DNA from 3 places in the Paenibacillus sp. FSL R5-0701 genome. Region 1 is predicted to be linked to each of the others. Evidence: predicted binding sites of a transcription regulator. Region 1 holds the regulator's gene; each other region holds the start of a gene.

Region 1 (8,143 bases):
CTGCCTGGACGAACGAGTTCAGCCATAATGGCATGTCCCAACTCATGAATGGCGACCCTTTTCTTCTCTTCCACGCTGGACTCACGGTCTGTCTTCTCACCCATCATGACTTTATCAATAGCCAGGGACAAATGCCGCTGTTCAATGTTTAACAGCCCGTCTCTCATGGCGTATATTGCTGCTTCGTTCATCACACTTTCGAGCTGTGCACCGGAGAAACCATATGATTCTTCCGCTGTTTTCTCCAGATTAACTTCCTTCAACAGAGGTTTGTTCACCGCATGCAGTTCCAGGATATGCTTTCTGCCCTTTTTGTCAGGCAAGTCCACTTGAATGTGGCGGTCAAAACGTCCCGGTCGCGTCAGGGCGCTATCCAGCATCTCTTTACGGTTCGTTGCAGCGATAACCAGAATTCTTGGCGTATCGGAAGAATAGATTCCGTCCATTTCCGTCAGGAGCTGATTGAGGGTCTGATCATATTCACGCTGTTGACCACCCTCACGTTTCCCCCCGATGACATCGATTTCATCGATAAAGATAATAGCGTTTTCCTTATTTTCCTTGGTGGCACGGGTTCTTGCGTCCTTGAACAAATCCCGAATTCTGCTGGCACCCACACCAACATACATTTCCACGAACTCACTACCCGATGCTGCTACAAAAATAGAATCGGTGTAATGGGCAGCAGCCTTGGCCATCAACGTTTTCCCTGTCCCTGGAGGGCCCGTCAGCAAAATCCCTTTTAACGGGCGAATCCCGAACTTCCGGATTTCTTCATGTTTGATCAGAAAGTCAAGCGCTTCACGCAATTCCTGCTTAGCACTGTCTTGTCCGCCAATTTCTTCAAAAGTAAGCTTGGAAGGTCCTTTTTTCTTCCGTTTACGTTCCTGTGCAGCGCCTACTGTAATCCCGCCACGCATTTGCATCATGAACAGCAAAGCTCCGATAAGCACTGCTGCAATCAGGATCGGAACAATATTAACACCAGTAAAAGCAAGGAAAATAATCAATACGGGAAAAAATCCGATGGCAACTTCTTTTGTCCACTTAGGCATTAGGCCACACTCCTATCTGACCGGGCACACGCGGCAGAATAATAAACTTGCTGGCATCTCCGTCTCTGAGACTGACATATACATTGTTGTCATCCATCGCTGTATTTACCTTCATTCCATTCGTCGCCATCTTTGACAACGTTGGTGTAATCTCGGTGTATTGCTTGTTCTCCATCGCCTGAGCTACGGTGAACATCGCATCCCCCCACCAACTTTCCAGCGCTTCACTGGAATGATCCACAACATCCAACTTTAGTGAGCGTGTTCCAATCAGGGTCTGTCCTTCTTTGTGAATATATTGTACCAGTCTGCCCAAATCAACATCAGGTTGCAGATCCAGTTTCAATTGTACATCATTGCGGTTAATAGTTAATTGAACGTCATTGACTCCATCGTACTGGGTAACCATCTTTTCAATCGGATTCTGCACGGCCACTTGACGATATACAAACCAACCTCCAAACAACACAACGGCTGAAATGACGGCAGTTATAGCAATAGGCAATACTTTTAGCTTCAAGTGAATTACCCCTCCCAGAATTTGGCCCAACTTACTGGCTTATTGGTATATACGAATATGTGCACATTGACTCCTGCGAGAATTTCGACAGGATTATTTGTTTTTGAATGTAACTTTGAGTACATATCTGAGTATATCACATCGTATATACAATTTCGAAGGCGAAAATATGAATAAATTATTAATTTTAACTATTTAAATCAAATATGTTTACAGGCAACACAAAGAACCGGTTCAGTCGGATATCCGTCTGCCGGTTCTTTCATTTCTTTAAATTCTCTAGTTATGTCACTCTATTTGTTCTAGCTGTTCGGGAGTGTGTAGATCAGGTCCACCTGTTCTCCATTGCTAAAACGATAAAAGCGATAGTGGTTATGCGTACCGTCTTTATAATACACTTGCCACACATATATTCCATTCACAACTCCGGGCATGATTCGCTTAATCTCGCCGGCAGGAACCTCAGAACTGAAGCGATTGCGTATCTGCGCTTCGGACATACCATTCTGTAGCAATTCACTGTGTACAGCGTTTGCACCCGTAGCAGGTTGATTGTTTGCGTCGAACTTAACCCAGACCATAACATCCTGGTTATCCTTGTTTTTGCCGATCAGGGTCCAGTAGATGTTGTCAGAGCCTTCTTTGTCTCCCCAGATGTACTTGCGCAATTCATCATAGGATGTAATGCCCAGTTGCTTCTGTGCTGCCTGTATAGCGAGCGCTTCTTCCTTGCGCTGGTCCTGCGTGACATAGACGTAATAACGCTGAAGTCCAAACAGAATCAGAACCAGTGCAAGCAGCGAAATCCATATCCACTTCTTTTTTTTCTTCAAAAGCCGAACTTCCTTTCCCTATGATGCTGTCCTGCAATTAACGAGCAAGCAGACCATCAAATGCCAATTGAGACTCCCGCAAAATGCGTTCTTCATCCAGCGTAAGACATTCGCCATGTTTCACCACTTGTTTTCCATCCACCCATACGTGCTCAACATCTTTGGCAGAAGCCGAGTAGATCGCATGTGAGATCAGGTCTGTATGTGGATAGAAATGTGCCTGTTCAATGTCCAAGGCGATAAAGTCAGCCTTCATGCCGACCTGGAGTGCTCCGGTATTGTTCAAGAAGATAGATTTGGCACCGTATGACGTTCCGAGTAGTAACGCTTCGCCTGCTGGCACTGCCGTCGGGTCACCAGATACACCTTTGTGGATCAATGCAGCCAGTCTCATTTCCTCGAACATATCCAGGTTGTTGTTGCTTGCCGGTCCGTCTGTTCCGAGTGACACGGTAACTCCTGCTTTCAGCAACGCAGGTACCCGCGCAACACCGGAAGCGAGTTTCAGGTTACTTCCCGGGTTATGGGATACAGCCACATCATGACGGGCCAGAATCTCAATCTCTTCGTCATTCAGATGCACCGCATGTGCAACCAGGGATGGACGAGAGAAAAAGCCCAGTTTCTCCAGATGTGCCACAGGACGCAGTCCATAATCAGCCACGTTCTGCTCGACTTCACGAAGCGTTTCCGACATATGTGTATGAAGGGGAAGGTTTAGGTCGTTCGCGACCTGCACAAGCTTCTCTATGTAGTCAGGAGGGCATGTATATGGTGCATGTGGCGAGATTACAGCTGTTATACGACCATCTGCCTGTCCATTCCACTCACGTGCAAACGCTGCCGACTCCTCCAGCTTCCGCAATTGCTCTTCTTCCGAGCACAGCCCGATTACACCACGTGCCAGTGCTGCTCTAACGCCGGATTGCTCCACAACTTTGGCCACTTGATCCATGTGATCGTACATGTCCAGGAAAGCTGTAGTTCCGCCTTTCAACATTTCAAGCACCGATAGCGAAGTTCCCCAATATACGTCTTCTGAAGTCAATTTTGCTTCCATCGGCCACATTTTTTCCTGCAACCATACTTGCAACGCAAGATCGTCTCCGTGCCCTCTGAGCAACGACATTGCTGCATGACCATGCGTATTGATCAGACCCGGCAGGAAGAACAATCCTTTTCCATCCACTTTGGTACAATTTTTGTCTTCATCCGGCAATGTCTCACCAATATGCACAATCTTGTCATTCTCAACAACCATGTATCCTTGAACCACGTTCCATGTTGCGCCTTCATTAACGGCAAATTTGCCGTTGTGGATTACCCATCTATTTGTTGTCATCTTCCTCGTCGTCCTTTCCAGTCTCCAAGTAATAGGCCAAACTAAGCAGATCCGTAGTAAAGTCAGCATGGTGAATGCGGATATGCGGCGGTGTTTTTAGAATTGTTGGTGCAAAATTAAGGATCGCTTCGATTCCGGATTCAATAAGCTGATCGGCTACATTTTGGGCTTCCGTATCCGGAACCGTGATAATTCCGATGCGGATGTTATCCGTTTTAACCGCCTCCGTCAATTCATCCATTGGTTTTACTGTCAAACTGTTGATTTGACTACCAATCTTCGGTCCATATGCATCAAATACAGCAACAATCTTCATGTTGTCTTTCAGATATGCGTTGTAGTTGGACAAGGCTTGACCTAGATTACCCGCGCCTACCAGAGCTACATTAATTTGCTGATCAATCTTGAGAATGTGACGAATTTTCTCGATCAAATAGGATACATCATACCCGATCCCTTTACGACCAAAATCACCGAAGTAAGCCAGGTCTTTACGAATTTGGGCCGGATTCAGGTCCAGCCTCTGTCCAAGCTCTTGAGAAGAAACAGTAGCCACCTCACGCTGATGCAACTCGTTCAAATAACGCAAGTATACAGGCAGACGTCGTACCACCGCTTCCGAAATTTTATCCGATTTCATTCTTGCTCCCCCTTACCAAGGCCACGATAAAATAATAGATGAAAAGATGAGCATTCTGTATAAACTCAAAGATAAACGTGACATTTTATACAGAATGCTCCTTGTAATTTAGGTTATAAGTTCTTACGTGCAACTGCTTTAATCGGATACGGAAATATCTAATAAAGTTTAACGCCAAACGATAGTGTCATGCAATGATGTAACGAACAAAACAACCATTATTTTTGTTCATTAGCAGATTTTTCCAACCACTCGGTAATTCGTGGAACCATCTGCTCCGTGAGCATGTGTTCCATTTTGGGACCAGGTAATGAATATAAAAAGAATTTACCATAGTACGCTTCAATCACCCGTGTATCATAAACAATGACAATTCCTCTGTCCTTCGCTGTACGCACCAACCGGCCAAATCCCTGTTTGAAACGAATGACCGCTTGCGGCACGGACAGTTTCATGAACGGATTTTTCTTCTGTTCCTGAAGCAGCTCACTCTTGGCTTCCACCAACGGATGATTCGGTGGCTGGAAAGGCAGTCGAACAATAGCGAGACAGGTTAGGGCCTCTCCCGGGATATCTACACCCTCCCAGAAGCTGCTTGTGCCCAAAAGTACCGTTGCTTTGGCATCTTGGAACCTGCGAGTCAATTTGGAACGACTTCCACTGTCAACGCCTTGCCCAAGCAACGAGATGTCGTTACCAGATAGCGCCTCCTTCAGCGGATCATAGACCTGTCGCAGCATCTTGTATGAAGTAAACAGAACCATCATGCGTCCACGCGTGGCAATTGCCGTCTCTGCGAGTGATTGCACCAGCATATTAACAAAGTGCGCATCACCCACACTTCCCTTCACACTTGGGAAATCACGCGGAATCACCAGAAGTGCCTGATCGCGATAGTTGAAAGGTGATGGCAGCATCGACGTTAACAGCCGATTATTCTCGGAAGCTTCCTGCAAGCCAAGCTGTTCAATCATGAACTGGAATGACTTATCCACAGAGAGCGTAGCCGATGTAAGCACAACACTTTTCTTTTTGTCAAAAAACAAATCCTTAAGCTGTGCACTGACATCTACAGGTACGGCATACAGCTGGAGAGATTTACTGCGGAACTGGCCGCTGGCTTCCATCCAGTACACCGTTTTGGCGTCATCCATACGCATGAAGAAACGTAGATTCTCCTTCAATGTGGTCAGATCTTTCAGCAATCCTGTAATGTCTGTGATCAGACTATCCGATTGATAATCATCCTGATCTTCTTTCACCTCAAGCAGCAATTTGTCCCCTTTGCGAACCAAATCGCCCAGAGTCACATAGATCTGGTTCTCCAGATCCTGCAACTCCTGCCATTTCGCAGGTTTCTGAGATGCTTTCAGACGCAGTGAAAATTGCCCCGTTTCTCCCGGTGAAGCATCACTTCGTTCAGGCAACAGACCGAACAAGGCATCGCTCATACGATCCCACAGCTCCTTAACTTCAAGAGCGAGCGGGAACATCTGATCCACCATGGAGCCCCATTGCACCGAATTTTCATGCCCGGATAACTGGGAACGAAGCATAGGCAGCTGACCATTACGACTGTCTTTAAATAGGCGGGTCAGTGTATGAACCAAGGTGAAATATTTCATATGCATTCCAAGATGTTTACCAGCGACATCCTCCAGATGATGTGCCTCGTCGATCACAAGACTCTCATAGGCTGGCAGCAGCTGATGCGCGGCTTTCACATCCGTAAATAATTTGGAGTGATTGGTGATTACGATATCAGACAACCCTGCCTCATGTTTGGCACGATGGTAGAAACATTTGCGGAACCATGGACATGATCTTCCCAGACAAGACTCAGATTCGCTCTGTACCGTCTCCCAGAAGTCCCCTCCGCGTCCGCTAAGGTTAAGTTCCTCATCATCTCCGGTTTCGGTCTGCGTAAGCCAGACAATCATCTGAGCTGCTGTGAAATAATCCTCTTTGGGTGTGGCGAACTCACGTTTATTGATTTTGTGTTCAAATTTTCGCAGGCACAGGTAATGTCCACGCCCTTTGAAGACAGCAGCCTTAAACGGGAACGGAACCACTTGGGTCAGCATCGGAATGTCTCGCTCTCTCAATTGCTCCTGCAGATTGATTGTATGCGTGCTAACCATAACTTTCTGTTCTTGCTTCACACTTTCGTAAATAGCAGGCAAGAGATAACCCAGAGATTTACCAGTGCCTGTTCCTGCTTCGATCAAGAGATGTTTTTCTTCATCCAGGGCTTGCCTTACACTGCTGAACATCTGAGTCTGCGCTTCACGCTCCTCGTAATGATCCAGCGTATCCTTCAGGTTCTCCCGAACCTGGTCCATAAACTGTTCGAAGCTTACACCATCAAGGGGGTTAGCCTCCCGCTCATCGCGTGGTGCACCTATATCAGTCCAATCACTTACATTAAGAGCAAGCTGACGATAATAGGTATGTCCGTCCAGGTCCTGAATCGGCTCTGCTTCCTTCTCACTGCGCATTCCGTCCAAAAACCAACCCAAGTCACTGTCTTCTGGTGAAAACAGGTCACTGAGGCGCTGAATCGTTATGAGCGGTAATTCCTTTAACTCATCCAGACACTTGAGCAATACATAGGCTGTCGCCAGTGCATCACTGTCTGCCTGGTGAGGGCGATCATGTTGAAATCCAAATTCGGAAGACACATAACCGAGTTGATAAGAACCCAGTGATGGGAATGTGATCTTCAGAAAATCAATCGTGTCCAGAATGCGGCCAGTGAACGGCAAATAACCGCAACGGTCGAGAGCATTCTGCAAAAAGTGAAAATCAAAAGCGACGTTGTGTCCAACAAGCACCACATCATTAAGCAGCGGAACCATCTCCATCATCATCTCTTCGAGTGAAGGAGCGTCCGCCACATCTTCATCGGTAATACCCGTTAACCCCGAAATAAACGGGGGAATCGGTACACCAGGGTTCACATAAGAACTATATATTTGAGTTATGCTGTAGTCATGATCTATGATGGCAAGTCCGGCCTGTATAATCTCACCGTCGGACTGCGTGCCGGTTGTTTCGAAATCCAATACGGCAAATTTCATTGCAATGTACGGTCCCTTCCATTCCAGTCTATGTTACAGCATAGCAAAAAAAAGGGGATTTGAAAATTAACTGACAAAAAAGCGGTGTCCCCGCCGCTATGCCAAAGGAGGGAACACCGTTTTTTGTCGCCGAATTCCCGCTTAATGAAGGGTCGTCAGCTGATTAGCATATTGCAATTTTCCCCTGTTCAACCTGCAAGCTTCCATGTTGTACAGTGGTTCGGTCAATGTCGGGTCATACTGAAGGGCCTGTGCAAAGAGTGAACATGCAGCTTCGGGATTCGCAAGCTTGGCTTGAATACAGCCCAGGGCGTTACATACAAGCCCTTTTAAGCGAGGCGAACCCTTAAGATACATGATCTGCTGCAAATGTGTCCCGGCTTCCGCCATTTGTTCCAGATTCAGATACGCGAGCGCCAGGTAAAAACGAGTCAATGCACTCTCCGGATGGTCGGTCACAACCCGGGAGAACTGCATGATCGCCTGCGGATACATCTGTAATTTGAAATAGCCCTGACCTCGACTGAAACATTCCAGATGGAGTTCAGGTAGAGCGGTAACAGCTTCCTGTTCCGGCTCAAGGGAAGCAGGCTTATCCATCTCCCGCTCCCTTACCTGGCTCATCTTTTCTTCAAACATCAGCCATTCATCCAGCATTCCGTCACTCATCCGC
Region 2 (8,143 bases), 180 kb from region 1:
TTGTGTTGGAACTGCGTTACGGTAAGCTTTGTGTTTGCGAATCATGCCCATGAAGTTCTCGACCAGTTCAACAGCAATGCTGTCTACGCTGTCTTCATTGTTACCGTAACAAGGGAAGTCTCCTTCGATTTCGAAATCAACTGCGATGCCTTGTTCGTTACGAATTGGTTTTACTTTGGCATATTTGATTGCACTCAGTGAATCTGCTGTAACCGACAAACCAGCGATACCACAAGCCATCGTACGTACAATGTCACGGTCATGCAATGCCATCTCGATACGTTCATAGCTGTATTTATCGTGCATGTAGTGAATGACGTTGAGGGTGTTCATGTACAGCTTCGCCAGCCACTCCATCATTGGTTTGAAGCGTTTCATAACCTCATTGTAATCCAGTACTTCGCTAGTGATGGCAGGATACTCAGGTCCAACTTGTGCTCCGGATTTCTCGTCACGACCACCGTTGATCGCATACAGGAGAGCTTTAGCCAGGTTGGCACGAGCACCGAAGAATTGCATTTGTTTCCCGATCTTCATAGCCGACACACAGCATGCAATACCGTAATCGTCACCGTAGATCGGACGCATCAGATCATCATTTTCATACTGGATTGAGCTGGTTTCGATGGATACTTTGCTGCAATAATCTTTGAAAGCTTCTGGAAGTTTCGTTGACCAGAGAACAGTCAAGTTCGGTTCTGGTGCAGGACCCAAGTTGTGCAGTGTATGCAGGAAACGGAAGCTGTTTTTGGTTACGCGTGTTTCACCATTCACAGACATGCCACCGATGGACTCAGTCACCCATGTTGGATCTCCACTGAACAGTTCGTTGTAATCCGGTGTACGCAGGAATTTGACAATCCGCAGTTTCATTACAAAATGGTCAACCAATTCCTGAGCCTGTTCTTCGGACAGAATGCCTTCTTGCAGGTCACGTTCAATGTAGATATCCAGGAAAGAAGATACACGTCCCAGTGACATCGCAGCACCGTTCTGTTCTTTGATTGCAGCGAGATAACCGAAGTACAACCATTGGAATGCTTCTTTTGCTGTTGTCGCTGGCAAGGAAATATCGAACCCGTGCATATCGCCCAATTGTTTCAATTCTTGCAATGCACGAATCTGTTCAGACAATTCTTCCCGCAGACGAATGACATCTTCATCAATAACATCAACTTCGAGTGCATTCAGTTCGCCTTTTTTGTTACGAATCAGGAAGTCTACCCCGTACAAAGCTACACGACGATAGTCACCGATGATCCGGCCACGGCCATAAGCATCTGGCAGACCTGTAATAATTCCTGCTTTACGCGCTGCACGCATATCGGAAGTATAAGCATCGAATACACCTTGGTTGTGTGTTTTGCGAATGTTTGTAAATATATCAATGACGCCTTGAGGCAATTCGAAGCCATACGCTTCACATGCATCAATCATCATCCGGATTCCGCCTGTTGGTTGAATGGAACGTTTGAACGGAGCATCGGTCTGAACGCCGACAATCTGCTCTTTGGATTGATCCAGATAACCGGGTTGGTGAGAAACAATAGTCGCTGGTGTGTTTACATCAACGTCAAGGACACCGCCGTTATCCCGTTCTTTTTTGGTCAGATCAGATACGATATCCCACAATTCTTTGGTATTCTGGGTTGCACCTGCGAGAAATGCTTCGTCACCGTAATACGGAGACAAGTTGTGTGCCAGAAAATCATTCACATCTACGGATTTGGTCCATGTTCCTTTGGTAAAGTTTCTCCAGCCTGTTTGTTGTTTGACATCTTTTTCAATCACCGACATCGTAATCCCTCCACTAATTTGGATTTCTGGACACATAACATCTTGCTTCATTCGTAGCATTGTGTGCCCAGAGCCGCGATTAATGTGAATTGTTTCACATAAACCGGAACATGTTCTCTCTACTTGGGAACCGGAACCGCGGGATGAATGTTTTTCTTACATTTTCAGTATACGACTTGGGGCTTTCATCATCTGTGATTTTTGTCACAAAGTCAGTGAAATAACTCACTCCACCTGCGCTGTGTCTCATTGCCCCCTGTAAATTCACACTTAGCCACTGCGCGGGCAGAACAACTTCCGATCGCTGTTATCCCCGGATTTTTTCAATTTTATATCTCAAAGGGGAAAATCCGAGGATAAAGGCGAACGCTCCGCTTCTTCAGTTTTTTCTGCCCTCTCCGTTATTGTGTGAACATCTGGCTCAAACAGCCACATCACGAATTCCATTACTACCTCTTTAGAACCCTTTTGCTCCTCTATGCTTGGAGCAAACCAAATTTTAAAATACTCCTGAAAAACAGGTGCTTCGCTCTTTTGTTTTTCTGCCCTTTCTTTATTGTCGAACATCTGGCTCAAACAGCCACGTCACGGATTCCGTGTAACCTCTCTAGAACCCTTTGCTCCTCTATGCTCGGAGCAAACCAAATCTTAGAATAACCCCTGAAAAACAGATGCTTTACTCTTCTGTTTTTCTGCCCTCTCGTTATTGTGTGAAAGACGGCAATCGGGGCTCCCCATTTGGGGAACCCTGATCTTCTTACCGTAAGGCACGCGTCGTTCTAAGTTTATTATTCAAACTTTCCGTAGAAAGCGTTGCGGTATACATCAGCCAGTTCAGTTACCAGCGGTAACTTCGGATTGGCGGTTGTACATTGGTCTTCGAAGGCACGGTCTGCCAGATAATCTACATGTGCTTCAAAGTCTTTGGCATCAAAGCCGATTTCCTGGAACGATTCTTCAATGCCTAATGTTTTGTTCAGGTTACGAATGGCGTTGATGAGACTGGTTACGCCTTCTTCTGTCGTACGAGCAGGCAATCCCAAGATGCGGGCGATTTCGGCATACCGCTCATCCGCTACAAAGTGCGAATATTTCGGGAATGATGCAAATTTGGTCGGTTTTTTCGCGTTGTAACGAATGACGTGTGGCATCAGAATCGCATTGGTGCGTCCGTGTGCGGTGTGATACTGACCGCCCCATTTGTGCGCCAAGCTGTGGTTAATGCCCAGGAATGCGTTGGCAAACGCCATACCTGCAATCGTGGAAGCATTATGCATTTTCTCACGTGCCAGTTTATCTCCTTGCAGTGCCGATTGCTCCAGGTATTGGAACACCAGTTGAATGGCTTTGATCGCAAGTCCGTCCGTGTAATCATTTGCCATAACAGATACATAAGCTTCAATCGCATGCGTCAGTACGTCCATACCTGTATCGGCAACAGCTGTTTTAGGCAGGGAGTATACAAACTCCGGATCAACAATCGCTACGTCTGGTGTCAGCTCATAGTCGGCCAATGGATATTTGGTGTTACCTTGATTTTTGTCTGTGATAACAGCGAACGAGGTCACTTCAGAACCTGTACCGGATGTGGTTGGAATCGCTACAAATTTCGCTTTTACGCCGAGACGTGGATATTTGTAGATCCGTTTGCGGATATCCATGAATTTTTGTTTCAGGTCGTTGAAGTCCGTGTCTGGGTATTCATAGAACAACCACATGGCTTTGGCAGCATCCATCGGTGATCCACCGCCGAGTGCGATAATGCAGTCTGGTTGGAAGCGGCGCATCATTTCGGTTCCGCGGTCTACCGTTGTTGTGGATGGATCTGGCTCAACATCGGAGAATACTTCGATCGCTACTGGCATTTGGCGTTGACGCAGATAGTGTTCTACCTTTTCAACATATCCAAGCTTCACCATCATGGCATCCGTAATAATCGCTACACGTGTGATGTCAGGCATTTTGGCAAGATACTGCGTTGCCCCTTTTTCGAAATAGACTTTGTTCGGCACTTTGAACCATTGCATATTCACGGTACGGCGAGCCACCCTTTTCACATTGATTAAGTTCACAGCGGTTACGTTGGAAGAAGTCGAGTTACGTCCGTATGATCCGCATCCCAGTGTCAATGACGGCATGTTTGTGTTGTAGATATCCCCGATGGCACCGTGTGTGGATGGTGAGTTCACAATAATCCGTCCAGTTTGCAGACGATCTGCGAATTTGCCAATCACTTCTTCATTTGTGGAGTGGATAACCGAGGAGTGACCCATGCCGCCAAAAGCAACCACTTCTGCTGCACGTTCAATTCCCTCTGCTGCCGTTTTAACTTTGTAACAAGCCAGTACCGGGCTTAATTTCTCAGCCGACAATGGGAATTTTGTACCTACCCCTTCAATCTCGGCCACGAGAATTTTGGTGCCTGCTGGAACTTCAATACCGCACAATTTCGCAATGCTTACCGCAGATTGACCAACAATCGCCGGGTTCACCGCACATTTCTCGGCATTAATCGCACCCGCTGTCAATTTTGCTGCTTCATCTTTGTTAACAAAGTAACAGCCGTTCGCAATCATTTTTTTCTTCACTTGATCAAAGATCGGTTCTTCAATGATGACCGCTTGTTCAGAAGCACAGATCATGCCGTTATCGAAAGACTTCGACAGGATCAAATCCGTTACTGCCTGATTGATATCCGCGCTTTTCTCGATGAAGCAAGGTACGTTACCCGGTCCTACGCCCAGTGCAGGTTTACCACAGCTGTACGCTGCACGTACCATGCCTGATCCGCCTGTTGCCAGAATGAGAGCCACATCATTGTGATTCATCAGTTCGTTTGTACGATCCATGGAAGGATCATCAATCCATTGAATACAATCTGCTGGTGCACCATGTTTCACAGCCGCTTCCAGCAGGATTTTGGCAGCTTCCCGGCTACAATTCTGTGCAGATGGGTGGAAACCAAAGATGATCGGGTTACGCGTCTTGATGGAGATCAGTGCTTTAAACATCGTCGTTGATGTTGGATTGGTAACGGGTGTAATCCCCATAATAATGCCGACCGGCTCCGCAATTTTCTGGAAGCTCTCATATTCGTTATCTTCAATCACACCTACGGTTTTGTCATACTTGATGCTGTGGTACACATATTCTGTTGCAAATATATTTTTGGTGATCTTATCCTCATATACTCCGCGGCCTGTTTCTTCTACGGCCATCTTAGCGAGCATCATGTGTTTATCCAGACCCGCAAGCGCCATCGCTTGCACAATCCGGTCAATCTGCTTCTGGTCCATCTTCATGAATGCAGCGTGTGCTTTATTCGCTTTGTCGATTAACGTTTGAATATACTGACCTGCTGTCGGTTCTTTTGCTGGGGCGACTTCGTTCTTTACAGCCATCTCCCTCATCCTCCTAAAGGTTCGTATTAGTTTGTCTCTCTCGTTTACATTCACATCGTAACATGACAATAAACTTAATTATGTGATTTTTTTCACAAAGTATAACAAATTTAATTTAAGTTTTGTAGTGTCCTTCATACGACCATTTTCACTTCCTATTTAAAATATAGGGCTGTAAAATTCATCCTCCCCATTAAAAGTGAATTTTATCACAATGTTTGAAATTTCGTCATTTTTGCCCCCTTTCCTTCCCCCTCAAACGGTAAGATTAGGTATATACTGAACTTAAAAATTGAACCACCGCAATTTGTACCGTCCTTCTTCCCGGCCGAGATGACCCTGATCAGGACGGCAACGGTTTGCGGCGAACCTCGGAGGCTACTGCTTATTACAGAAGGTCGTCCGATGGACACAAAGGGGAGATAGATTTATGAGAGAACTAACAACTGTACTGGAAAAGCGCGGTAATACCAACTGTTTCTCGGAAGCAAATTTCAACCATCTGTTGGTTACCATGAAAGATAGAACCTATCCGGAAGGTACACATCTGTACTGGGAAGGCGACATCTCTGACAAACTTTATTATATGAAACGGGGTCGTGCCCAGATCACCAAATCCACGGATGAAGGCAAGGAACTGATCATGTACATGTATCAATCCGGTGATATGATTGGGCAGGCTGATCCCTTCTTTGGCTCTAAACACAGCTTCTCTGCGGAAGTATTAGAGGATAGTGAGATCGGTGTACTGGAGCATAAAGACCTGGAGATGTTAATCTGCCAGCATTGTGACTTTGCGATCGACTTTATGAAATGGATGGGCATCCACCACCGGTTGACACAGACCAAATTCCGGGATCTCATGTTATACGGCAAACCGGGTGCACTCTGCTCCACCCTCATTCGGTTGTCGAATTCGTATGGTGAGCCTCATGGAGAGCATGTCATTATTCACAAAAAAATTACCCACACGGATCTGTCCAATATGATTGGAGCCACTCGTGAAAGTGTAAACCGCATGTTAAGCGACCTGCGTAAGAAAGATGGGATTGAATATGACAATGGCATGATTGTCATCAAAGATCTGAAGATGCTGCAAGGGATCTGTCACTGTGAGCTTTGCCCGAACGAGATCTGTCGTATTTAATATTTGACTATGCAATCGGAAATTGCTTATATATTTCAATGAAAAAAAGCCCATCTCTCTAAAAAGAGATTGGGCTTCTTGGTATACTTAGGATGCATTGGTCAATTCAAGCTTTACCGCATCACGTGGATTCAATTTCATGTCCAAACCATTTTCCATTAATTCTTTGTCATTCACCATAATGACCCACCGCTCATTCATACGAGGCGTGACATTCTCGACCGAAACGACAAATTTGTTATTCTCCGACATTCTTACAATGCCGCTGGACTTCAACACATCGCGAACTGTGCACTCCTGAACATAGACGCCAGCATATTGACGATTAAGAGTTGGCATAATGTTTCCACCGCTAACCTTGAGTAACGTTGTCTGATATGCAACGCCATCCCCCCCACTGTCAGCGGCTTTCACGTAAATGATCACTTCATCTTTGGCATGAAGCTCCATGTCCCAATCTTCCTGCTCAATATCCTTGCCATTTAATTTGACAGCCCAGCTAAGCGAAGAATCCAGAGAAACTTCACCGACGGATTGAATCCGTTTGCCATCTGCCGTAAAATCAACCAGTCCGCTATTGAGTAATGCTTTTTTGATTGTCAAACCCTCACTAAAATCTCGCTTAATGGACTTTGTTGCATCAGGCAAAAACGTACTGCCATCTACAGCCACTGTAATTGTATTCGCTGTTTCTGTCTCTTTGACAATTGGCTGCTCAGAAGGCTGTGTCTCACTACAACCAGCCAAGATCGCCAGTAGGAGCAAACATACACCTATGTAACCGGGGATTTTCTTCATCATGTAGGTAACACCACCCTGCGTAAAATCATTCACCCTGTTGTCCATAACCTCTATTATGGCACAACCTTCGGCAAAAAAAAGTGTCAAAGCCGTTACTTTTATAGGGTTCCGCCTCCAAATAAGGCTTGTACAAGAAAGAGAGCCTGCACACAGGCTCTCCAATCTAAATTATTTTCACGTTATCATTGGTTGCGTTATCATTGGACACAAGCCTGCATGTATGTCCGTCCTCCATCGCCATCTTTCAGATATGGATTAAGTCCGAAGAACTGCTCCTCAGACACATATACCCCTGTCAGCAATCGCCCTTCAAGTAATCCACCATCCACCTGTACGCAGCATGAAGGTGCATCTACATACTCCTGATACAACGGAATCTGCCCATATTGTTGATGTACCTTGAATACCTTGCCTTGCTCATGCAAAGGTCGTTCCGAGAAATAGGTAGGCACAATATAACGGGCAATGACATCCAATTCCTGCACGCTATAAAAGGGTTCATCACCAAGCCATGGTGCAAACATTCGAATCTTCTCATATTGAGACCAGACAACCGCCTGAATCAGCATTTCTGCCTGAACCAGCCGACCTTCTCCCACATCCAGAACCCATTGCTTACCATGGATAGTTTCTTCCATCTGAGACATCGTTGAATCAGGTTGCCCCAGCTCACATCCGATACACTTCCAGCCCCTGGACGTTTGAATCCATTTTTGCAGCACCGCCGGAGCTAATCTCGGACCATCGCTGTTCACAGAATGCGTATTCAATTGGGCAAGATCATCCTTAACCGATCGGGAATATGCTGTGCGCTTGAATAACTCTGCAGCTTTTTTGTAAATTAGATGGACCTGAATGGATGCGCTCTCAAGTTCTGCAATATCTTTCTTGCCGTAGCGTACTTCACGGGATAAGCTTTCTTCTCTCATGACGAGTGGGCCTCCTTCGCTCCGGCCGTCTGTGGCCATTTTCTATAGATTATACTACAACTCATGAC
Region 3 (8,143 bases), 2.3 Mb from region 1:
TGCTGAACAAATTCTGCGGCTCGTCCACTTGCAAGCCAATCTCCCAGTCCAAGTACACCGTCAGTCAGACGGGTATACAACGTGCTGTTTTCCTTTTTCAGCCGTACACGCCATTTCCACGTCACTTTCAGGGAGATCGCAGGTAACACGGCAACGAGAAATAACATATACAAGCCCATCCACACCGCAAATCCCAGATCAACACTGCCAAAGGCAATCACAGCCCCACCGTACATCACAAGTGCGGTAACGGCGGGAAAAACGGTGCGCAGATAAATATCCTGCAACCGCTCCACATCATCGGCGAGTGCTCCAAGTACATCCCCGGTCTGCATACGAGAACGCAGGAACAGGGCCTGTGGCTCCAGAATGCGATATAACTTCACCCGTTGATCGGCCAACACCCGCAGTACGGCATCATGTCCTGCCAATCGCTCGATATATCGAAACACGGCGCGGAATATCCCAAATGCACGTACACCAACAATAGGTACATACACCATCAAAATATTTTCAGGACGCAGCGCAGACTTGGAGATCAGAAATCCGGAGGTAAACAGCAACAGTACCGCACACAGCGCAGCACAAGTGCCTAGCGCAATGACTGCAATGAATCTCCAGCGGTACTGTGCCACATACGGAGCAATCCAGCTATTTTTTTCTTTTCCGTTACGGACGGTCTCCATATGCTCATATCCGGACTTCATTTTATATCGCCTCCATCTGGGCCTGAATCATCTGATAATATACACCTTGTCGTGCCAGTAATTCCTGATGTGTTCCCGTCTCTGCCACCGTGCTGCCATCCATGACAATAATCCGATCCATATGTGGCATCCAGTGCAGACGATGGGTAGCCAAAAATACAAGTTTGCCTTCAAACAGCGGCAGCATCGTCTGTTTCAGTTCATACTCTGTCTCTACATCCAGATGAGCTGTCGGTTCATCAAGCAACAGGATATTTCGTTGACTAAGCAGAGCTCTTGCCAGCGCCACCCGTTGCTCCTGCCCACCACTGAGCTGTCTGCCGCCAGCCCCAATAGGCTCATGCAGCCCACCGGATAATGAAGACAGTAGTTTGGTTAATCCAGCTGCGCTGACTGCCTTCGCCACTTCTGCATCCGAAGCCTCAGGCATGTAGAAACGAACGTTATCCGCCAGACTTCCGCTGAAAATATACGGATGCTGCGGGATAGCTGCCGTCTGTCTTCTCCAGGATTCAAGCATATTCTGTGTCACAGGCTGTCCATTGGCTAATACTTGGCCTGAAGTAGGAAGCTGAAATCCAGCCAATACATCAATCAACGTGGATTTGCCTGCTCCGCTGGCGCCAATAATACCGATTTTGCCAAGACCCGTGATCTGAAATGTGACATCCTTTAGCGAATAAGGACCTTCATCATCATGCCGTACCTGTACATCCGTTAGAGCCAATCTACTATTCTCATTCCAAGAGAACACTGAGGAAGAGGAAGAAACAAGCTCAAGAGTAGTAGAAACAGAAGCAGAGTCAGGAGCAAGATGCCCCGCAGCCGTTTTATCATTCAACACGACACGTATGGTCGAAGTAGCGGCTTTCCTTTTACCCAAAGACAATGGTGTAGATCCAGCTTCGTCCTCTGACGTAACCGGATGTGCAACAACATTTGCATAGGCTTCTTTCTGTTTCTGTTCGGCGGCTTTCCCCCGTTTAATCACCTGATTAATGGCCGCTCCGGCTTCCTTACCGTCCAATGTGGCATGATAATCAGCGCCGAGCATACGTACAGGCAGGAAATATTCAGGTGCCAAGATCAGTACCGTCAGCGCAGGGCCAAGTAGCATATGCCCTTCTGTCAGACGTAATCCCAGACCAACTGCTACGGAAGCAACGGACAACATCGTAAAGAAATCGAGTGCAAACGAAGAAAGAAAAGCCATGCGCAGCGTAGACATCGTTGCTCTCCGATACCGCTGACTGACCCGCAAAATGGACCCTTCGTGTGTTTTGCTCTGTCCCAATGTTTTTAGCGTCTCCAACCCACGCAAGGTATCAACAAAATGGTTGGCAAGTGCTTTGTAGGATCTGAATTGTCCGTCTATCTTACGCTGAGCTGCGAGGCCAATCAGAATCATGAACACGATCAGGATTGGGAGTGTCAGCATCAGAATAACCCCGGACATCAGATCCAACTTGAATACATATAACAGAATGACGATAGGTGTGAATCCTATGCCCAGCATACGAGGAATGAATAGTTCAAGATACGTCTTGTATTGAGCTGTTCCCTCACGTGCCAGCGTAACCAGATGGCCTGTGCCCTCCGTCTTCGCATATAGCGGTCCAAGTCTGAACCACTGCTCCACCATCTGTTTGCGCAGATCAGTCCCTGTCTTCTCCGCATATCGTGAAGTCACGAGTTGTAACCAAAAGGATAGGGCGTAGCGGGCGGCAAAAGCAGCCAGGAACAGCAGCAGTACAGGGTACTGCTCCGTTACGGATGAACCTTCAAACAATGCCGTGATGGCCTGTGCCAGCCATTTGGCTTGCATAATGATCGTCATCGCCTGTAGCATCACCAGCGCTGAGGCCAGCGCAAGTACCGGCCGGATGCCCGGCAGCTTCATCAGCCCCCGTCCCATATCAGTACTCCAGGTGGTGCTGCTCGTTCAGGCGTTTGCGGAAGATATAATAACTCCAGATCTGATAGCCAAGAACAAACGGCAGCAATGTGCAAGCTACAATGGTCATTACTTTCAATGAATACGCACCCGATGCGGCATTGTATACAGTCAGGTCATACGCCGCTCCAAAGGAACTCACCATCACTCTTGGGAACAATCCGATAAATACCGAGGCAAAGGCAATGGCAATCACTGCCCCTGTCATACCAAAAGCCCAGCCTTCACGCTTCTGACGAACAAAGTAGGCCGCAAGTGCAAGCGAAACTGCGCCAAGTACAACCATGATCCAAAGAGCCCAGCCGCGTACGGCGAACACATCGGTCATGAAATACGTCATTAACGCGTAAACAGCGAGTAGCGCAGCCAGCGGCAGCATCAATTTTTGCGCTGTCTTCAAGGCACGCTCTCTGAGATCACCCACTGTCCGGAGTGATGCAAACAGCAATCCATGCACCAGACACAGCAGGGTTACGCTCAAGCCGCCAATTACGGTGTACGGATTAACGATATCGAGGAATCCTGCACGCAACTGCATCTCCCCATCAATGGGCAGACCTTTCATCAATGTGGCAAAGACCACGCCGAACAGGAAAGGCAAGAGCGCGCTGGAGACAACAATGATGATGTCCCATGTTTTGCGCCAGCGCTGCTGTTTCATTTTACTGCGGAATTCGAAAGCAACTCCGCGGCCAATCAAGGCGAGTAACACCACCACAAGTGGCAGGTAAAAACCACTGAACAACGTGGCATACCAGTGCGGGAAGGCAGCAAACATCGCGCCCCCTGCCGTAATCAGCCATACTTCATTACCATCCCAGAACGGACCGATCGAGTTGATCAGGGTCCGGCGTTCACGGTCTGTTTTGGCAATAATGCCTGTAGACATCCCCACCCCAAAATCAAAACCTTCCAAAAAGAAGAAACCGACAAACAATACGGCAATCAGCAAAAACCATAACTCACTTAGTGACAACGGAATAACCTCCATCCACGCCGAACGGATCGGCCGATTCATCGTGATCTTCTGGCTTCTCGACCGCAAACGGTCCTGCTTTGATCTCACGTACGAACAGGTATACCATCACGATTCCGAGAACCGTATACGCAGCGGTAAAAGCGATGGTCGAGAACAGGATCATTCCTGCGGATACGTTCGGCGAGACCCCGGCTTCGGTAGTCATATAACCAAATACCGTCCATGGCTGTCTTCCAACCTCGGTCATGATCCAACCTGACGTATTGGCGATAAACGGCAAAGATATGGCAAATACCATCAGACGCATAAACCACTTTCCAGCGACCTCCAGCTTCTTGCGCATGGCCAGGAACGTACCGTATAGCGCCAGTGCAATCATCAGACCACCCGCAACGATCATGATGCGGAAACTCCAGAACGTTGTCCGTACTGGCGGAATGTAGTCCCCCGGTCCATACGTCTGTTCATACTCAGCTTGAAGCTCCTTCATGCCTTTGACACTGCCGGAGAACTTGCTATAAGACAGATAACTGAGCAAGCCGGGGATTTTGATCTCACCCGTGTTCTCCTGTTTATCCGGATCAATAAAAGCGACCACCGTCCATGGGGCCGGATCTTCTGTCGTTGTCCATGTGCCCTCACTGGCTGCCATCTTCATCGGCTGTGTCTCCACCAGATATTGCGCCTGGAAATGTCCGGAGAAAGCTACACCAAACGAGGAAATAAGCGCGATAATGATCGCGATATTAAACGATTTGCGGAAGATCTCCACATCCTGCTTTTTCATCAATTTGTAAGCACTGATCCCGGTTACCACGAAGGCCCCTGTCATCAATGCCCCAAAGATTGTATGCGGGAACTCGACGAGAAGCTGACCATTCGTGATAAGTGCAAAGAAATCATTCATCTCGGCTCGGCCGTTGTTGATCTCAAACCCGACAGGATGCTGCATAAATGAATTGGCTGCCAGAATCCACAGCGCGGACAGGAATGTGCCGACAAAAACCAGCCAGATGCAGGCCAGATGCACTTTTTTGGATAAACGATCCCATCCGAATATCCACAACCCAATAAATGTAGACTCCATAAAAAACGCGAGTAACGCTTCAATAGCCAGTGGCGCACCGAAGACGTCCCCCACGAACCGAGAGTACTCGGACCAGTTCATGCCAAACTGGAACTCTTGCAAAATACCTGTGACTACCCCTACGGCAAAGTTAATCAGGAACAGCTTGCCCCAGAACTTGGCCATCGTTTTGTAGATCTCTTTACCCTTAACAACGTACAACGTCTCCATGATCGCAACCAACAGTACAAGACCGATGGATAGCGGCACAAAAAAGAAATGGAAAATCGTTGTAAGTGCATATTGGATACGCGATAACATAATCGGATCCATACCGTTACCCCTTCTTTCTGTTCACTTCGCAGTATGCGTATTTGGCATTGAAGCTGCACCTTCGCTGTCTGTCCGCCAAATACGTTGATGAACGTATTGTGCCAGATTACCTATTTTATACATGTGAGAATTATCACAATCTTCGTCTCTAGCGCAAAAAAAAGTGATCCTGGTCACATAAAAGATAAAATTCAGCCTATTATCACAGCTTGCCAACTGCATCTATTCATGGAAGATACTCATGTTTGGGACGGAATGCCCATATGTTAGTCTCAGGCATATCATGCGAAGTACCGTGAGGGCTTTACATATGAAGTGAAAGCATGAAGTACATGCAGAGTGAATGACGCACCATATTACAGTCAAGGTGAGGTGAACTATTCATGGAAAAACCTGCGCCATTACCAGGTGAAGACTCCGAAGTCAGCCTGGATAAGGCCAGTACAACACAGTCCCCTGTCCGATATGTTCTCTTCCCTTGCAAAGGAGGCTGGTCATCCTTTCCCTACCCCGATATTGCTGCATTGCTGTCGATCGAAGGAGAGGTCTACTATGTCAGCAGCCTGACGCAATCAGAAGATGTACCTCCGGTCATTACCGTCATCTCCCTCCCTGAAGCCGAGCAGCTATTGCTCGAACCTCGCACCGTAGCCGTAGTCGCCCATCCCTACTGGCTAATGGCTACGGCTTCGCTGGAGCCTGAGCTATGTATTGCCCTGCTCCCTGAGCCTGCTGGAAACGAAGCAGAATCTCCGCTATGGGAGAGCAGTATTTCCAAACTGGTCGGCATCGCCGATCTGGTAGGCACATCCTCCGAAACACGGTATTTGAAGCTGTTATTCCAAGGCGTACGTGCCATCTGGCTGGGCGGCGAAGACTCTGCACCTGCGGGGACGATGCAAAAGGATGATCTCGAAGTCCCTCTCCGGGACTACGAACTGCTCTTCTTGCTTGCGCTGCGGCAGATCCTGTCAGGCACTCCGGATAGCGTCACCTTGCTTCAATGCAGTGTACGTGCCGACTTCTACCGCCAGCTTCGTGCCAAAGCAGGTGCACATGAGACGATATCCTTTTTGCTGGCAGCCTATGAGTACTTGCTTGAAGATTCTCGGGCTATCAATTCACTTCAAGAGGCATTCTCCCATGCGGTCTTGAATGGTCGCAGTGACTGTGTAGTCTCCCACTATCGATTCCTGTCTGCCGTTCATGCCCGGTCCGGCAAGTTGGAGGACGCCCTGCGGGTGTATGGAATCAGTGCAGCCGACGAACAGGAACGCCATCATTATGAACAGTTATGTCGCTGGCTTGAGGCGGGAGAAGATCAACTTGTACGAGCGGAACTACTGCGCATGAACGATGATTACGGAAATGCCCTGCGTATCCTGGACGAACTTGGCGGAGAAACAGCGAGACATTGGAAATTCCGCATCTACCAGGAGACTGGACGTGTGGAAGAGGCACTGGCTCTGGTGCATGCAGTCGATATTCAGGATGATGCCAGTCGCCGGGATTATCAGCAATTATCCGGCAGCGCGCTGGCTCTGCGAGGGGAAAGACACGGGGCAGTCCGACATTTCCTTGAGACAGCATTGGAGGATGAAGATGCGCTGGCCCGGATTGTGGAGCTGGAGCTGTTGGATCATGCTGTACAGCAATTGCTTGGGGAGGTGCCGTGATGCTGGACCCGAAGAAGCGTAGACAACAGTTGAATGGGCCAATGGTACACAGGGATATCCGAACCGAAACCACTTTCACGCCAACGGAAACAGTGGATCGAACACATATAAACGTATTGGAAAATGGCGATCACACGCCGGATCATGCACAACCATCACATGGCTCCCGAAGCCAAGTGCATCACTGGGGCGACACACAAGGTCAATTCGAACAGGACACTACTTCCATAGAGGAGGAAACAAGCGTATTCAAAGAACCCTTCTCCATTCGCCGGGTTCGCAAAAGCAAAGGCAACAAGCTCACCGCCATGCTCCAGGTTCGCAATGAACGTGGCCGATACCTTGAAGAAGTATTGCATGATCTGAGTGAGTTCGTGGATGAGATCGTGATTGTGGACGATGCCAGCACAGATGGAACCCCGGACATATGCAAAGCCTATCCAAAGGTGGTCCGTCTGGAGGTATTGGAGAAACCGCTATTCGCCGAGGAATGGCGCCTTCGCAACACCTTATGGCAAGCGGCGGCGGGAACATGTCCCGACTGGTTGCTCTCGGTTGATGCGGATGAGCTGTACAGCTCAGAGGCCAAGAAAGCCATACGCACTCTGATTAATCAGGAGTATGCAGACTGGTTTGCATTCCGTTTCTACGATATGTGGGGCGGCCGGACCCACTACCGGGAAGATGATCTCTGGTCTCTGCACAAACGGCATACCGCTTCACTTGTACGGTATATGCCTGGATATCCTTATTTTTATCCACAACAGAATCATCATGTCCCCCGTCTTCCCTTGTCCTGCACTGTATTGCCTGGAGTCAGCACGGAATTGAAGGTTCAGCACCTCGGCTGGGCAGGCAGTCTGGAGGACCGGGTTCGTAAATATTTGCGTTACAAGCGCATTGATCCTAGCGGTGAGTGGGGCAATCTTGCACATTACGAGTCTATTCTCGATCCGGAACCTCGGCTGATTCCCTGGAAGGAGGGACCGTGAGATGGGCGTGGTGAGTATTCTGACACATAGTTTCACCGACGGGTACAACCGGGAATTCGGTCGTGTATTTGGTGGTGGACTGGAACGCTACATTCTGGATCTGTGCAGTGTCATCCGGGGACTCGGGCATATTCCCGAAGTTCATCAGCTCTCTTATTTTGAAGCATTCCAGACTCGGACGGAGCAGATTGACGTATTTGGTTATTCGTACGACATGGATAATGTACCGGAAGCCTTTGACCGGATGGCAGCAGCAGCGCGCGGCCCAGTGATCTATGCCAGCTGTCTGTGGCAACCCATCACCTACAAACCTGGCAGCCTTGGCATCTGTCACGGCATTAACTGGGATCGTCCCGGACTGCCACTGGAGACCAAACAACAAGTCGCGGAACATATTCAACTGGCTCTGGATGGACTCGTGCGCATTGTATCCGTG

The links. The regulator Rex, encoded in region 1, represses fermentation and respiration genes when NADH is low (regulators of the CRP and FNR family bind a similar motif). The targets are predictions, from matches to a motif close to TTGTGAAATATTTCACAA.
Region 2: adhE (bifunctional acetaldehyde-CoA/alcohol dehydrogenase) is a predicted target of Rex. The motif match lies at 5,279-5,296, and genes of this name have one in related genera.
Region 3: MKZ13_RS29470 (cytochrome ubiquinol oxidase subunit I) is a predicted target of Rex. The motif match lies at 5,161-5,178, and genes of this name have one in related genera.

Annotation. Positions count from the first base shown of each region.
Region 1 is NZ_CP150230.1:4,391,111-4,399,253, forward strand. It holds gene MKZ13_RS19230 (AAA family ATPase) at 1-1,055, opposite strand, end outside; gene MKZ13_RS19235 (hypothetical protein) at 1,048-1,575, opposite strand; gene MKZ13_RS19240 (DUF5590 domain-containing protein) at 1,878-2,408, opposite strand; gene MKZ13_RS19245 (amidohydrolase) at 2,446-3,750, opposite strand; gene MKZ13_RS19250 (redox-sensing transcriptional repressor Rex) at 3,737-4,390, opposite strand; gene dinG (ATP-dependent DNA helicase DinG) at 4,609-7,470, opposite strand; gene MKZ13_RS19260 (tetratricopeptide repeat protein) at 7,612-8,143, opposite strand, start outside.
Region 2 is NZ_CP150230.1:4,575,606-4,583,748, forward strand. It holds gene pflB (formate C-acetyltransferase) at 1-1,797, opposite strand, end outside; gene MKZ13_RS20185 (hypothetical protein) at 2,134-2,364, opposite strand; gene adhE (bifunctional acetaldehyde-CoA/alcohol dehydrogenase) at 2,586-5,198, opposite strand; gene MKZ13_RS20195 (Crp/Fnr family transcriptional regulator) at 5,629-6,345, shown strand; gene MKZ13_RS20200 (hypothetical protein) at 6,433-7,146, opposite strand; gene MKZ13_RS20205 (hypothetical protein) at 7,344-8,075, opposite strand.
Region 3 is NZ_CP150230.1:6,707,500-6,715,642, forward strand. It holds gene cydC (thiol reductant ABC exporter subunit CydC) at 1-707, opposite strand, end outside; gene cydD (thiol reductant ABC exporter subunit CydD) at 709-2,622, opposite strand; gene cydB (cytochrome d ubiquinol oxidase subunit II) at 2,624-3,679, opposite strand; gene MKZ13_RS29470 (cytochrome ubiquinol oxidase subunit I) at 3,624-5,039, opposite strand; gene MKZ13_RS29475 (hypothetical protein) at 5,423-6,715, shown strand; gene MKZ13_RS29480 (glycosyltransferase) at 6,715-7,707, shown strand; gene MKZ13_RS29485 (glycosyltransferase) at 7,709-8,143, shown strand, end outside.